Regions from separate parts of the Flavobacterium sp. TR2 genome, predicted to be linked through region 2. Evidence: riboswitches for the same ligand, from Rfam matches in the RefSeq annotation. Region 2 holds a riboswitch; the other holds the start of a gene.
The links. A riboswitch is a leader RNA that binds a small molecule or an ion and turns the genes downstream of it on or off. The one in region 2 is predicted to bind cobalamin.

Region 1: another riboswitch for cobalamin. It lies ahead of N4T20_RS00485 (TonB-dependent siderophore receptor); the one in region 2 lies ahead of N4T20_RS14095 (TonB-dependent receptor).

What each region holds. Positions count from the first base shown of each region.
Region 1 is NZ_CP104307.1:93,936-100,415, forward strand. Features, by position in the region: gene N4T20_RS00475 (adenosylcobinamide-GDP ribazoletransferase) at 518-1,303, shown strand; gene cobC (alpha-ribazole phosphatase) at 1,288-1,821, shown strand; cobalamin riboswitch at 1,887-2,093, shown strand; gene N4T20_RS00485 (TonB-dependent siderophore receptor) at 2,120-3,973, shown strand; gene N4T20_RS00490 (YncE family protein) at 3,977-5,005, shown strand; gene N4T20_RS00495 (S41 family peptidase) at 5,084-6,480, opposite strand, start outside.
Region 2 is NZ_CP104307.1:3,193,557-3,200,036, reverse strand. Features, by position in the region: gene N4T20_RS14110 (DUF5074 domain-containing protein) at 1-67, opposite strand, end outside; gene N4T20_RS14105 (cell surface protein) at 218-1,417, opposite strand; gene N4T20_RS14100 (DUF5074 domain-containing protein) at 1,428-2,573, opposite strand; gene N4T20_RS14095 (TonB-dependent receptor) at 2,570-4,618, opposite strand; cobalamin riboswitch at 4,728-4,932, opposite strand; gene N4T20_RS14090 (porin family protein) at 5,085-5,732, opposite strand; gene N4T20_RS14085 (M4 family metallopeptidase) at 5,798-6,480, opposite strand, start outside.

The sequences.
Region 1 (6,480 bases), 2.0 Mb from region 2:
AATTACCTCCAGATTTATCTGGAGGTTATAAATTTGCCTCAAAGAGGGCTTTAGCCAAATAATCATAATCCAACTGAATATGATCTATTTACAATCAAATTTAAGTTCAAAACACTGTTAAAAAAAAAGAAAATCGGCTAAAGCCTTTCTAAATCTCCATAAATAAACCAACATCTAAAGATGTTGGCAATTCATCAAAAAACATTTTTTTAATTTTAATTTTGAATTGCCTCCAGATTTATCTGGAGGTTATAAATTTGCCTCAAAGAGGGCTTTAGCCAAATAATCATAATCCAACTGAATATGATCTATTTACAATCAAATTTAAGTTCAAAACACTATTAAAAAAATTTAGCTAAAGCCTTTCTGAATCTCCATAAATAAACCAACATCTAAAGATGTTGGAAATTCATCAAAAAAACATTTTTTTTAATTTTACTTTTGAATTGCCTCCAGATTTATCTGGAGGTTATAAATTTGCTCCTAAAGAAGGCTTTAGCCAAATAATCATAATCAAATGAAAAAAGAACTTCACATTTTCTTCACCTGTCTAATGTTTTACACTAGAATTCCATGCCCCAAAAACATTACACATCATCCAGATTATTTAAACAAAGCAACGAGATATTTTCCTTTTATTGGATGGATTGTTGGGAGTATTTCATTTCTGGCTTTTTATTTTTTCTCATTTTTTCTATCTGCTGAAATTGCTGTAATACTGGCAATCATTACTTCTATTTTAACAACAGGAGCCTTTCATGAAGACGGCTTTGCGGATGTCTGCGATGGTTTTGGCGGAGGCTGGACCAAAGAAAAAATCTTAATGATTATGAAAGACAGTGCCATTGGTGCTTATGGAGCAATTGGATTGGTTTTGCTTTTTTTATTGAAGTTCAAACTGCTTTCAGAATCTGTTTTACTTTTTGAAAAAGATTATTTTTTCATTTTCTTATTGTTTATATCTGCACATTCTCTGAGCCGTTTAGGAGCAATCAGCATTATTTTCACACATGAATATTCTCGTGATGATGCTTCCAGTAAAAGCAAACCGATTGCAAAACAATATACTTGGAAAGAAGTTTTTGGTTCTTTCTTTTTTGGTTTATTTCCGCTGATTGTATTTTCTTATTTCGATTTGAAATTTCTTTTAATACTAATTCCCGTTTTTGCAGCACGATATTTTTTAGCCCGATATTTTCAAAAATGGATTGACGGCTACACTGGAGATTGCCTTGGAGCAACACAGCAGGTTTGTGAAGTGGTATTTTACTTAAGCATTTTATTTTTATGGAAATTTATCTAGTTCGCCATACCGAAACAGTCTGCGAAAAAGGAATTTGTTACGGACAATCAGATGTTGATATTATAACTCCGTTTGATGAAATTTTTGATGGCATTATTTCTAAACTTCCCTCAGAAGCACTTATTTTCTCGAGTCCCTTACAGCGCTGTGTTATTTTAGCAAAACACATTCAAAAAAATATAGAAGCCATTTCTTATCAGGAAGACGAGCGCTTACAAGAAATGAATTTTGGCGATTGGGAATTGAAAAGCTGGAACGAAATTCCGCCTGAAGAACTCAATCCTTGGATGGAAGATTTTGTCAATATCAAAGTTTCAAACGGAGAATCTTTTGTCGAACTGCATGAAAGAGTAGGTCACTTTTTATCTGATAAAATTTCAAAAATAAAGCAGCCGATTATTATTGTGGCTCATGCCGGAATCATCAGAAGCATTCTGTGCCATCAAAGTTCACTGCCTTTAAAGGATGCCTTCAACAATAAAGTTGATTTCGGAGAAGTTATAAAAATCGATTTTTAATGCAAATAATTTATAATTTTTCATGAAACGCAAAACAAATTTGAATAATCAATATTTTTAACTTTATCTTTGCAGCAAATTAAGGTTGTGTTTTTAATTTAAAAATACATTAAAAGGGAATCAAGTAAATTCTTGAGCTGTACCCGCAACTGTAAGCTAAGTTCTAAAAAGAATGCTTGCTGTTAACTACAAACCACTGTCGTGCACCGCGCGATGGGAAGGTAAACAGCAAGACGCGAGCCAGGAGACCTGCCTTTGTAACAATTATCGACCTCTCGGGAAAAAGAGTGAAGAAATTATGACTTTAAAACGACTTTTTGCTTTTTGTTTATTTGTAATGTGCCAGATTATTTCGGCGCAGAGCGATTCTATTACCAGTTTGAAAGAGGTATTGGTTTCAGACAAAAACTTAAAAAAATATTCAGTTTCACAGTCTGTTTTAAAATTAAATGATTCTGTTGTCAATAAAAACGAAGCTCTTCTAACCGATCTTCTAAACTTTAATTCTACAATATATTTTAAAGAATATGGTCGCGGAATGCTTTCTACAGTTTCTTTTAGAGGCACTACTTCTTCTCAAACAGCCGTAATCTGGAACGGAATCAATATTAATTCACAAATGAATGGAAGCACCGATTTTAATACCATTTCGGGCGCAGATTACAACTCAATAAGTGTAAAAGCAGGCGGCGGAAGCGTCATTTACGGAAGCGGAGCAGTTGGAGGAACTGTGCATTTAAACAACGATTTGTTATTCTTTAATCGATTTGAGAATAATTTAAGACTAGATTACGGAAGCTTTAATACGATTGGAATTAATTATAAAACTTCTATTTCTAACAAAAAATGGAGTGCTCAAATCGGATTGTCAAAAAACAGTTCGACAAACGATTATAAATATTTAAATCGATATACTTGGAGAGGCGAACAGAGGTGGAATCAGAACGGGCAATACGATATTGTTACTTTGAGCGCTAATGCCGGTTACAAATTCAACAAAAATCATATTTTAAAACTTTACAGCCAGACTTCAAACACCGACCGCAATACTTCTTTGGTTACAGAATCTGAAACGAAAAGCAAATACATAAATGGGTTTAACAGAAACTTATTGGAATACGATGGAAGTTTCGGAAAAGTGAAAACCAACTTCAAAACTGCTTACATTTTTGAAAACTATCAATATTTTGCTGATAACTCTTTAAAATTTTACACGTACGGAAAAACCGAAAACTTAATTACAAAGTTAGATGTTGATTATCATTTATTTAAAGAAACACATCTTAACGGAATTGTAGATTACAGCAGAACAAATGGTTACGGAACAAGCTTTGGCAGTCATATTCGCGAAATAAGTTCTGCTTCTTTGTTGGTTACGCAAGATTTTGGCGCTAATTGGAAAAATGAATTCGGAGTTAGAAAAGAAATTACAGATAATTACAAATCGCCCGTTTTATTCAATTTAGGATCTTCTTATAAATTTAACGATTGGTACAATCTAAAACTGAATGTTTCTAGAAATTTTAGAATTCCAACTTACAACGATTTGTATTGGGACGAAGGAGGAAACCCAAATTTAAAACCCGAAAGTTCTTATCAGGGCGAAATTGGCAACGTTTTTACATTCAAAAATTGGTCTTGGACGCAGAATTTTTATTATATGAAAATTACAGATATGCTGCAATGGGTTCCAGGCGCAAACGGCATTTGGACTCCACAAAATCAAGACAAAGTAAATAGTTATGGTACAGAAACCATGTTAGGCTGGAAAAAAAGTTATGGCAAAAACAATTTTGCTTTAAATGCCACTTATGCCTATACCGTTTCGCAGGATGAAAAAACGAAAAATCAGATTTTCTTTGTTCCATTTAATAAAGCAACAGGAGCTGTTTCGTATTCTCGAAATAAAATAAATGCTTATTATCAAATTCTTTATAACGGTTTTGTTTACACGAGAGCCGATAACAATCCTGATGAAATCATTAATGATTATACCGTTTCAAACATCGGAATCGATTATGATCTTAAGTTTTTAGATTCTTTCAAAGTAGGCTTTCAAGTTTTAAACCTTTTCAATAAGGATTACGAAAGTCTAGAAAACAGACCAATGCCTGGTCGTAATTTCAATATGTATTTAACCTTAAAATTTTAATATATGAAGTTCAGTAAATTACTTTTAATAGCGTTAAGCATCTCGTTATTTGCTTCTTGTTCAAGTGATGACAACGATGGCCCGAAAGGTGCTTACGACAATGGTTTTTTTATTTTAAATGAAGGAAGCACAGATGCTGGAACAGTATCATTTTCCAGCAATGATTTTAGCATTTTTACAAAAGACGCCTATAAAACAGAAAATGGTTCTGACGTGCTTGGAAGATTTGCTCAAAACATATTTTTTAGCGGAGATAGAGCGTACATAATCGCTGGTGGATCAAACGTAATAAATATTGTAAACCGTTATTCTTTTAAGTTAATCGCTAAAGTTGACAGCGGATTGGCTAACCCAAGATATGGTGTTGTAAAAGACGGAAAAGCGTATGTGACAAATGCAAATTCTTATGATTCTGTTACAGACGATTATATAGCTGTAATCAATTTGGCGACAAATCTTGTTGAATCAAAAATTGCATTAAACACCACTGGAAATAGAATTGTGGAAGAAAGCGGAAAATTATACATTACAGATCCTATGGGCAGCGACAAGCTTTCAATTTACAATATCAACACAAAGACTTTAGAAAATCCAATAACAATTGGTTCTGGTTCAGATTCTATTGAAGAAGAAAATGGAACTCTTTTTATCTTACGCCCATCTTATACGGAAAGCAGCCAAATTATAAAAGTAAAAATCGCTGACAAATCAGTTTCTAAAATCGAAATTCCACAATCTCAAGGAGTAGCTGGATATTTGGATATAGAAGACAACAAAGTATTTTACACCGTAGGAAATGCTGTATATTCTATCAGCCCATCTGCTACAACAGCTGCTGCTAGTCCAATTTTTGAAGCTTCTTCAAACATAGGCTATTTATATGGATTTGCAGTAAATGACAACCGTATTTTCCTTTCAGACGGCGGAAACTTTAAAACAGACAGCAAAGCATACATTTATAACTTGAGCGGAAGCTTATTAAAAGAATTAACTGTCGGTGTAGGTCCAAACGGATTCTACTTTAACGATTAATTTTATCCTTAGAATTAGTTTTTGTTTTTTTTATGGAAAAGGCTTTCAGAGATGAAAGCCTTTTCTATTTATTAGATTTTATTTTTTTGGAGCATTCTGAAAATACATTCCGTGTCTTAATCCGTTTATGATTTTCGAATCTGTTAAATACGGATGTTCTGGTTCAGAATCATTAAGAATTCTTTTCGCAGTAGATCCTGTAATTTTTGAAATAGCCAGATTAAGCAAAGGCTCAGATGTTTCTCCTAAAACACCATAAGTATCCAAATACTCTCTTTGCACATAAGTAGGCTGCAAACCTTGTGCATAGTCTCCGAAACCAGCAGAATTTGATATTTTAAAAACCAAAGGCTGCATAGCATATTTATGATTTGGATTGATTCCTTTTTTTGTAAATAATGTCTCCGAATCATAAATTGTATACGATCCAACATTTTTACCTGTTGTAGTCTCTCCAATTTGAACCACATTAATATACGGCTTTAATCCGTTAATGACTAACTCGCTCGCAGATGCTGTACTTGCAGTTGTAATAATATAGACTGTGCTTAAATTTAAGCTGTTTAGCGCTTTGCCATCAATATTATTCACAAACCTGTAATTCAAACTTTCTAAATCGTCAGCAGTCATATCTTTCATCCATTTCGCATTAAACTGAGTTTTGGCAAAAACCTGATTGTCAAATTGCCCTGTTATCATACTAGAAAGCCTGATTGCTGAAGTTACCGCTCCTCCTCCATTGTATCGAAGATCTAAAACCAAGTCTGTAATTCCTTGTGTTTTTAATTCTCCAAATGCTTGATTTAATTTATCGTCATAACCCGAATAAAAACCATTATACATTAAATAGCCAATTTTACGCCCTCCAGAAGTAATGACTTTATTAATGAAAATAGGATTTTCTTCTAAAACCGTTTTAGTCAAATCAACCGACCTTCCGTTCAAAACATAACTGCTTCCATTATAATCTGCTAAGTTTAGCGTATAACTGTCCTTATTGAACAATAAATCTTGGTAGTTTGAAACCGTAAGTTTTGTTCCATTTACACTCGTAAACAAATCGCCTCGCTTAATTGCTTTTGTAGACGCATCTGAATTGGGTATAATATATCGTACAAAACCTACCACATCATTTGATCCTGAAGACACGCGGCTCAGTCTAAAATCGACACCATTATTTTTTGTGACACCGCTTAACTCCTGTTCTAGAACAGTATAATCGTCAACAATCCAGCTGAAGCGATCAACCGCATCACCGTTTGGATATTTACTTTCTGGCCTATACAATAAATCTTCAAACAAATCTTCGGGATGCGAATACCCTTTTAAAAACTGATTAAAATCGGGCTGCAAATTGCGTCCATCGGCTAAATTTGGCACATCTTGCTGCCATAAGTAAACTTCGTTTAATCCTCTCCAAATAAAATTGTTGACCTGCAAGTCTGCTGGAGCTGCAACATCATCCTGATCTTCAC
Region 2 (6,480 bases):
CTTTTGTCTGCGCATGGGCAAGAAATGCAAAAAATAACAGCAGTGCTATAAAGTAGTTTTTCTTCATAATGTTATGGTTTTAAAATGTTGTGTTACTATTTTTTTTAACACATAGAAAAAATCGAGATGTGTCTTGTTTGTCTTAAACTTTGTCAAAGTTCTAATAAGAAATCACAAGGCTAAATCTATGTTTCTATGTGTTAAAAATTTAATTGTATTAGTTAAGATGCAAATCGTAAGCGCCCGATACTTCTGTAGAAACTTCGCCCAGCCAGCCTGCTTCTTGATTAATTGCGGTGTATATTTTTACGAAATCAATTCCGGGAAGCTTTATGTATTTTCCGTTTTTATCTACTGCCCACGAAATATCAATATTTGAAGCTTCGTCATTGTTTGGCGCATTATCGGCATAACCAAATTCAAATGACTTGCCTACCCAATACGATCCTTCGCCGCTTTGATCGTAGAAATTATCGGCTATTCGGGTTCCTTTCAAAGTGTAAGAAGCATCGGTAATCCAAAGGGGATAATAACTTTGGTCATGAAAGACATTTTGAGCTTTATAGCCTGATTTTCCAGCATTATCCTGCCATTTAATATATTCGGTGTTAACCTGCCAAAACTCTGTTCCTGCAACAGGCGTTTTACTGGCATCGGGTTTGAAATAGGTGATTTCGTAGTTTTTTACTGTGGTGTTTTTAAAGTATTCGCTTCCAGCAATTTCGTACCATTCATCTTCATCTGGTTTTCCGTTTTTATTTCTGTCGTAAGCAACCATGATAATTCCAGGCTCACACGATCCTGCACGCGCTTCGTTGGCTTCATTTCCCCAAAAAGCATTTCCTAAAACCTTAAAATCACGCCCGTTCATATTTGGAATGGTGTGATCAAAACCAAAAACAACGTAACCGCCAAAACCGCCCAACGAAATCATAGTCGTATTTGAACCCACGATTGCTTTTTTTGCTGCGGCAATCATACTTGATACTGTATTTCCTGAGACATATTCTGGAATTCCGTTTGTAAACTGTCCGACTGCGGGACGAAAATCGAATACATTAGAAATATATTTGCTATATGTTCCCGTTTCTTTTGTCACGTTGATTGCTGAGCTATAGATCTTTATTTCTCCGTTCATTTCGACTTTTAAAGTCAGTGGATAATTTTTCTGAAACGGACTGATAAAATCCAAATCTGCTGCTTCTGAGATAATAGAATCTTTAACACTCCAAGTCAGTTTTGCTGTAGCTGGAAGAGCCGTTGCAATATTCAGCACTTTAAAACGCTCAATTGTGTACGATTCTTTCAGCACTTCTGAGGGGAGCAGATTTTCATCAGTATCACTGTCTTTATCGCAGGCCGCAAATCCTAAAAAGAGAATTGAAAACAAAGCGATTTTAAAAAGGTTTTTATTCATCATTTAATGGTTATTTTTTAGTTATAAAAGCAATATGAGCAGGAATATTCCCTGCGGTAGTTTTCCATTTTAGTTTTCCGTCGGGCGTAAAACAGTAGATATAGCCTGTTACGACATAGTTTTGAGCATCGGTAATGTAGATTTCTTTGGTTTCTGGATTGACTTGAAGTCCGTACGGAATCATGATTTTTTTGTCGGTTCCGTCTGTAATAATCTGGTCTGTAATCACTTTTTTGGTTTTGGTGTCCAAAATTCCGTAACTCACCTTATTACTGCCAATCAAATAACTCCAAGAAACGCTGTAGTAGTAAAGCAGATCATCGACCAGACAGGTTCCCGAAACAGGAATGTCGAGCTGCATTTTCTTTTCGTCCGTCTTGGTATCGATCACAAAAAGATTAGATGGCGTGTTGTAGTAATCGCCTCTTGAACTCACATAAATATCGCCTCGACTGTCAATCTGCATACTGTACAAATTGATGCCCACATCTATTTTTTTGATTTCTGTGAAAGTCGCCAGATCAATAACCGAAACCGTTCTGTCGTAATTTGGCACTCTGTAACCGCCAGAATTGGCCACATACAATTTTCCGTTGTGAATAACCATTTGTTCGGGCTGATAGCCCACGGTCACTTTTCTTTTTATTTCTAATGAGGCGGTATCAATTTCGGCTACAAAACCGATCTCAGCATTCGGATTGATTGCAACTGGTCCAGAATACGAACTCACATACGCTTTGTCTTTATAAAATGCCACGTAACGGCAATTCGGAATATCTATTTTTTTGATGCGTTTTGCCGTCCATTTTTCTAAAACCTCAACTTTGTTGGAGCAATTGATGACGGCATACACTTTATTGCCATAGATTTTAATGTCGTTTCCAACATCTCCCAATTCTTTTACGACACTCGGGTTTCGCTCTGAATATACATCTGTAGTATAATTTCCTGTTCTGTAATTGAAAACGTCCAGACTCGCGCGATTCATTCCCATATTGCCTTCATTCAGAAGATAAAAACCTTCAATATTGCCGTCGCTTCTGGGTGCGGCAACAGCGGTATCTTGAGAAAGAAATATCGTTTCGTCTTCACGGCAGGAAACCAAAGAAATAGCTATGCTAAAACCAAATATTATTTTTAAAAATATCTTTTTCATAACTCAAAACTGATTATAAATTTGAATGTTCGTCCCGGCATCGGATAATTGTAGATTACTTCATACTGCTGGTTAAAAGCGTTGTTGACTTCAACTGTTCCGTTCAATTTGTAATTTTTGAATGCAAAAGATTTCTGAATTGCCAAATCGTGCGTATACCATGGCTGGACTTCATTGACTTTGATATTATTGACGTTACCATTGTAGCGTTTTCCAACGTAAATAAAGCTGTAATTGAAGTTCCAAGATTCGTAATTGGCGTTTAAAATTCCCGAACCGCTATGCCAAGGCGTATACGGAATCTGATCTCCGTAAGACGACATTTCCAATCCTACAACCTTTGTAAAGTCCTGACTTTGCGAATACGTATACGTTAGGTTTGCGGTTAGATTTACTTTCTGAATGTGAGCTGCCATATTCAAAACCGTTTCGATTCCTTTTCCTTTTACCTGTCCGATATTGGTCATCATCCAACGGAATAAATTTCCTGTTGGGGCGGCTACAATTTTGTCTTTTGTGCTGGTATAATAGGCATCTGCCTGAAAAGAAAATGCATCAAAAAAACTTTCCTTTACGCGAAAATTATAGGTAAAGCCAACATCGTACTGATTCATATATTCTGGCTTCAAAGTGCTTGAACCAATCATGGTGTAATACAAATCATTGAAAGTCGGCATTCTGAAAATGCGTTTGGCAAATGCTCTTAAATTGAAATCGTATTTTTTAAATGGCGTGTAACCCAAAAATATAGCAGGAGTAAATTCAGTTTTATTGGGAGCTTTGGCGTTATACTTTACCTCTTCGATGACGCGGGTTGCGAGTACATTTCCTAAAACTTTAAAGCCTTCATATCGATAGGAAGTTGCCAGAGAAACAAGCGCTGTATAACGCTGCGGAAAAGAAAATTGTGTCTGGATGCCTCTTCTTGTCGCATTTAATTTATTGTACTGAAAATCGGTTGAGAGCGAAACATCCCAAGTGGGCAAAATGCTGTACATATTGACGGCCGAGAAATAGGTTTCCTGCTGATAATAGCTGTCATCAGATTGTGCGCCTTCAGTCACGGTTTCGCCCAAAACATTGGTGGTATCTCGTGCAATGTAATGCGTGTAATCGTAGGCGAACTTTCCTTTTAGCTGCAATTTATATTTTTCTGAAACCTCTTTCGTTAGAGAAGATTGTCCAAAAAAATTCTTGTCGAATTGTCTAAAACCATCTTTAAACTTGTTTTCTACAATTGCTCCGGGAGCACCTCTTTCAGAATCATAATAATAGATTTTTGCGTCCCAAGTTCCTTTGTTGATTTTGCCAAAAACGCCCGATTCAAATCGAAAAGCTTCTATATCGCTGTTCCAACGTGTTGCTGTGGTGTCGTAGGCAATGCTTCCGTCTAGATTTTTTCTTTTGTATCTAAATTTATACTGCCCGTTTGATTTGATGTACTCAGAACTTACACTCATGCTGACTTTGTCGCTCAGCTTTTGTTCCCATCTGAAAGAAGGATCATGATAATTGATGGACATTGTTTTGTACCGAACCAGCAGATTTGTTTTTTTATTGCCTGCAAAAACAGGGCGTTTGGTTCGTAAATAAATTGCTGAAGCTGATGCAAAGTCTTTAGCAGACTGAAAAATTTCGCTTTTCTGGCCATTATACATGGTAAGCGATTCCATATCGTCGAGCGAATATTTGCCTAAATCGGTTACACCGTTTTGGGCATTTCCAAGCTGAATTCCGTCATAAAAAACACCAACATGATGTGTTCCCATGTTTCGAACATCAACTGTTTTGAGTCCGCCAACTCCGCCATAATCTTTAATTTGCGTTCCTGCAAAATAGCGAAGCGCATCGGCCACGTTATGACTGGCAAGTTTTTCGAGCAGAACTCCCGAAAGGCTTTGTACGGGAATGACTTCCTGATAGAGTTTTCCTTTTAAAACGACTTCTTTTAAAACCCGCGAACTATCGGTCACTGCTTGAGAATGAAGCAAAAAAGGAATCAATACAATAAAAGCGGCTAAAAGCGTTTTTCTACAATTATACATCACGATTTAATTAAATAAACTTTGTGTGATGCAGTAATTATACAACAGTAGTAATCCCACTACGCAATAGCAGGTTATTATCTTGTCATCAACTTCATACCACGAAAGTCTTAAACTATGTGATCGTGGCAGGTCTCCTGACTTATTCTATCTTTAAACGGCCTTCTCACTCCAAAAACGGAACAATGGCATTAGTAATGTTTAAAGACTTTGTGTAGAACTTACAGTAGCGGGTCTGTTCAGGATTTACACCTGATTCCCTTTTAACTGCTTTTTCTGAATTGAAAAAACAGACCAAAATCAGGCGCAAATATATGACGCAGGTATGGTGTCTGCAAATTAGAATCTGTTTTTTTGGAAAATAAGACCTATCCATTGCAATTATTTAGGACTTATTAATTATTCTAAAAACAAAAAACCACTCCTAGAAAAGAGTGGTTTTAAACAGTTATGAAGGTTACTAACTCTATTTAAAAAAATAACCGATTGTTATTTGAAAAACTTTATTCTTCATATCACTGTTGATAATGTAATTTGTGTTTGCCGTTACATCTTTAAACACATTTGTATAAGAAGCATTATATCTTACATCGGCATAAAACTTGTCTTTAAACTGATAGCCTAAGCCAAAATTTACAGATGCATCTACTCCATTGGCGTAATCTTTTAAATCTAAATTTTCGCGATTATCATAGCCTAAAAAGTTGTCCTGATATTCATTGTTTGCTTTTAATAAAATTCCAACCTGAGGTCCTGCCTGAACGCTAAGTCCTTTTACTACATAGTATTTCAGCATTACAGGAATATTCAAATAATTTAATTTGATGGTGCTTTTATAATGCGAATTCTGAACGTCTGGATCCGAATACGAGATTTTCATTCCCTGCTGGCTGTACAATAATTCTGGCTGCACCGAGAAGTTTTTTGCTACAGGAATTTCTGCCATCAGACCTGCTGCAAATCCTGTTTTATCAGATGACTTCAATTCATTTTCATCAAATGTTAGGCTTGAGATATTTAAACCTGCTTTTACTCCCAGTTTAACCTTTTCGGTTTGGGCCATTGCACCTGCACACATTAGCAATGCACAGATTATTAGCTTTGATTTTTTCATTGTATTGATTTGTTTTTAAGAAGGGCAGTTCTACGCGAGAACTGCCGTTTCTATCTGTAATTTTGTTACTTTTTGATAATCTTAGCTGTATACTTTTTACCTTGAACTGTACAGTCTAAAATGTAGACTCCTGTAGTCAGCTGGCTTACATTTACACTTGACGGAACCGCTGTATAGGTTTTACTCCAAACTGCGCTGCCCTCCATTGAGTAAATTTTCATTTGAGCTTCGCCCTCAGCTTTTTCAGCCAAAAAGATGTTTACATTGTCGACAGCAGGATTTGGAAATACTCTGAAAGAATTCGTCAGTTTTCCGATAAGGAGACCTTTAGAATCAATTGGAGCAGACATACTTGTGCAGCCATGCGCATTTGTTGTCTGAAGGCTGTAGCTTCCTTCCCAAATTGTTGCAACTGTTTTTTCGGTAGCATTAGGAATAACTCTTCCGTTTAAATACCACTGATAACCTGCAGCATCAGCAGAAGCTGTTATTTTATTGCCTCCTAATGCTTGAATTTCAGGAACGATGTTTTCAAGAACATTAATAGTTGCTGTGAAAATTTTACCTAATCCGTGTTCGTTGTAAACAGTTACATAATACTCACCGCTTTCTGTTGTAGTGAAAGTAGGATCTGTTGAACCGTCAAACCATTCGTAAGCAGCATAATTTCCTGGATTTAAAACTACTTCTGGTCCGCAAACATCGCCGTTTGGCAGGTTAGACTCGAAAGCGTCAAATGTTACAGTCA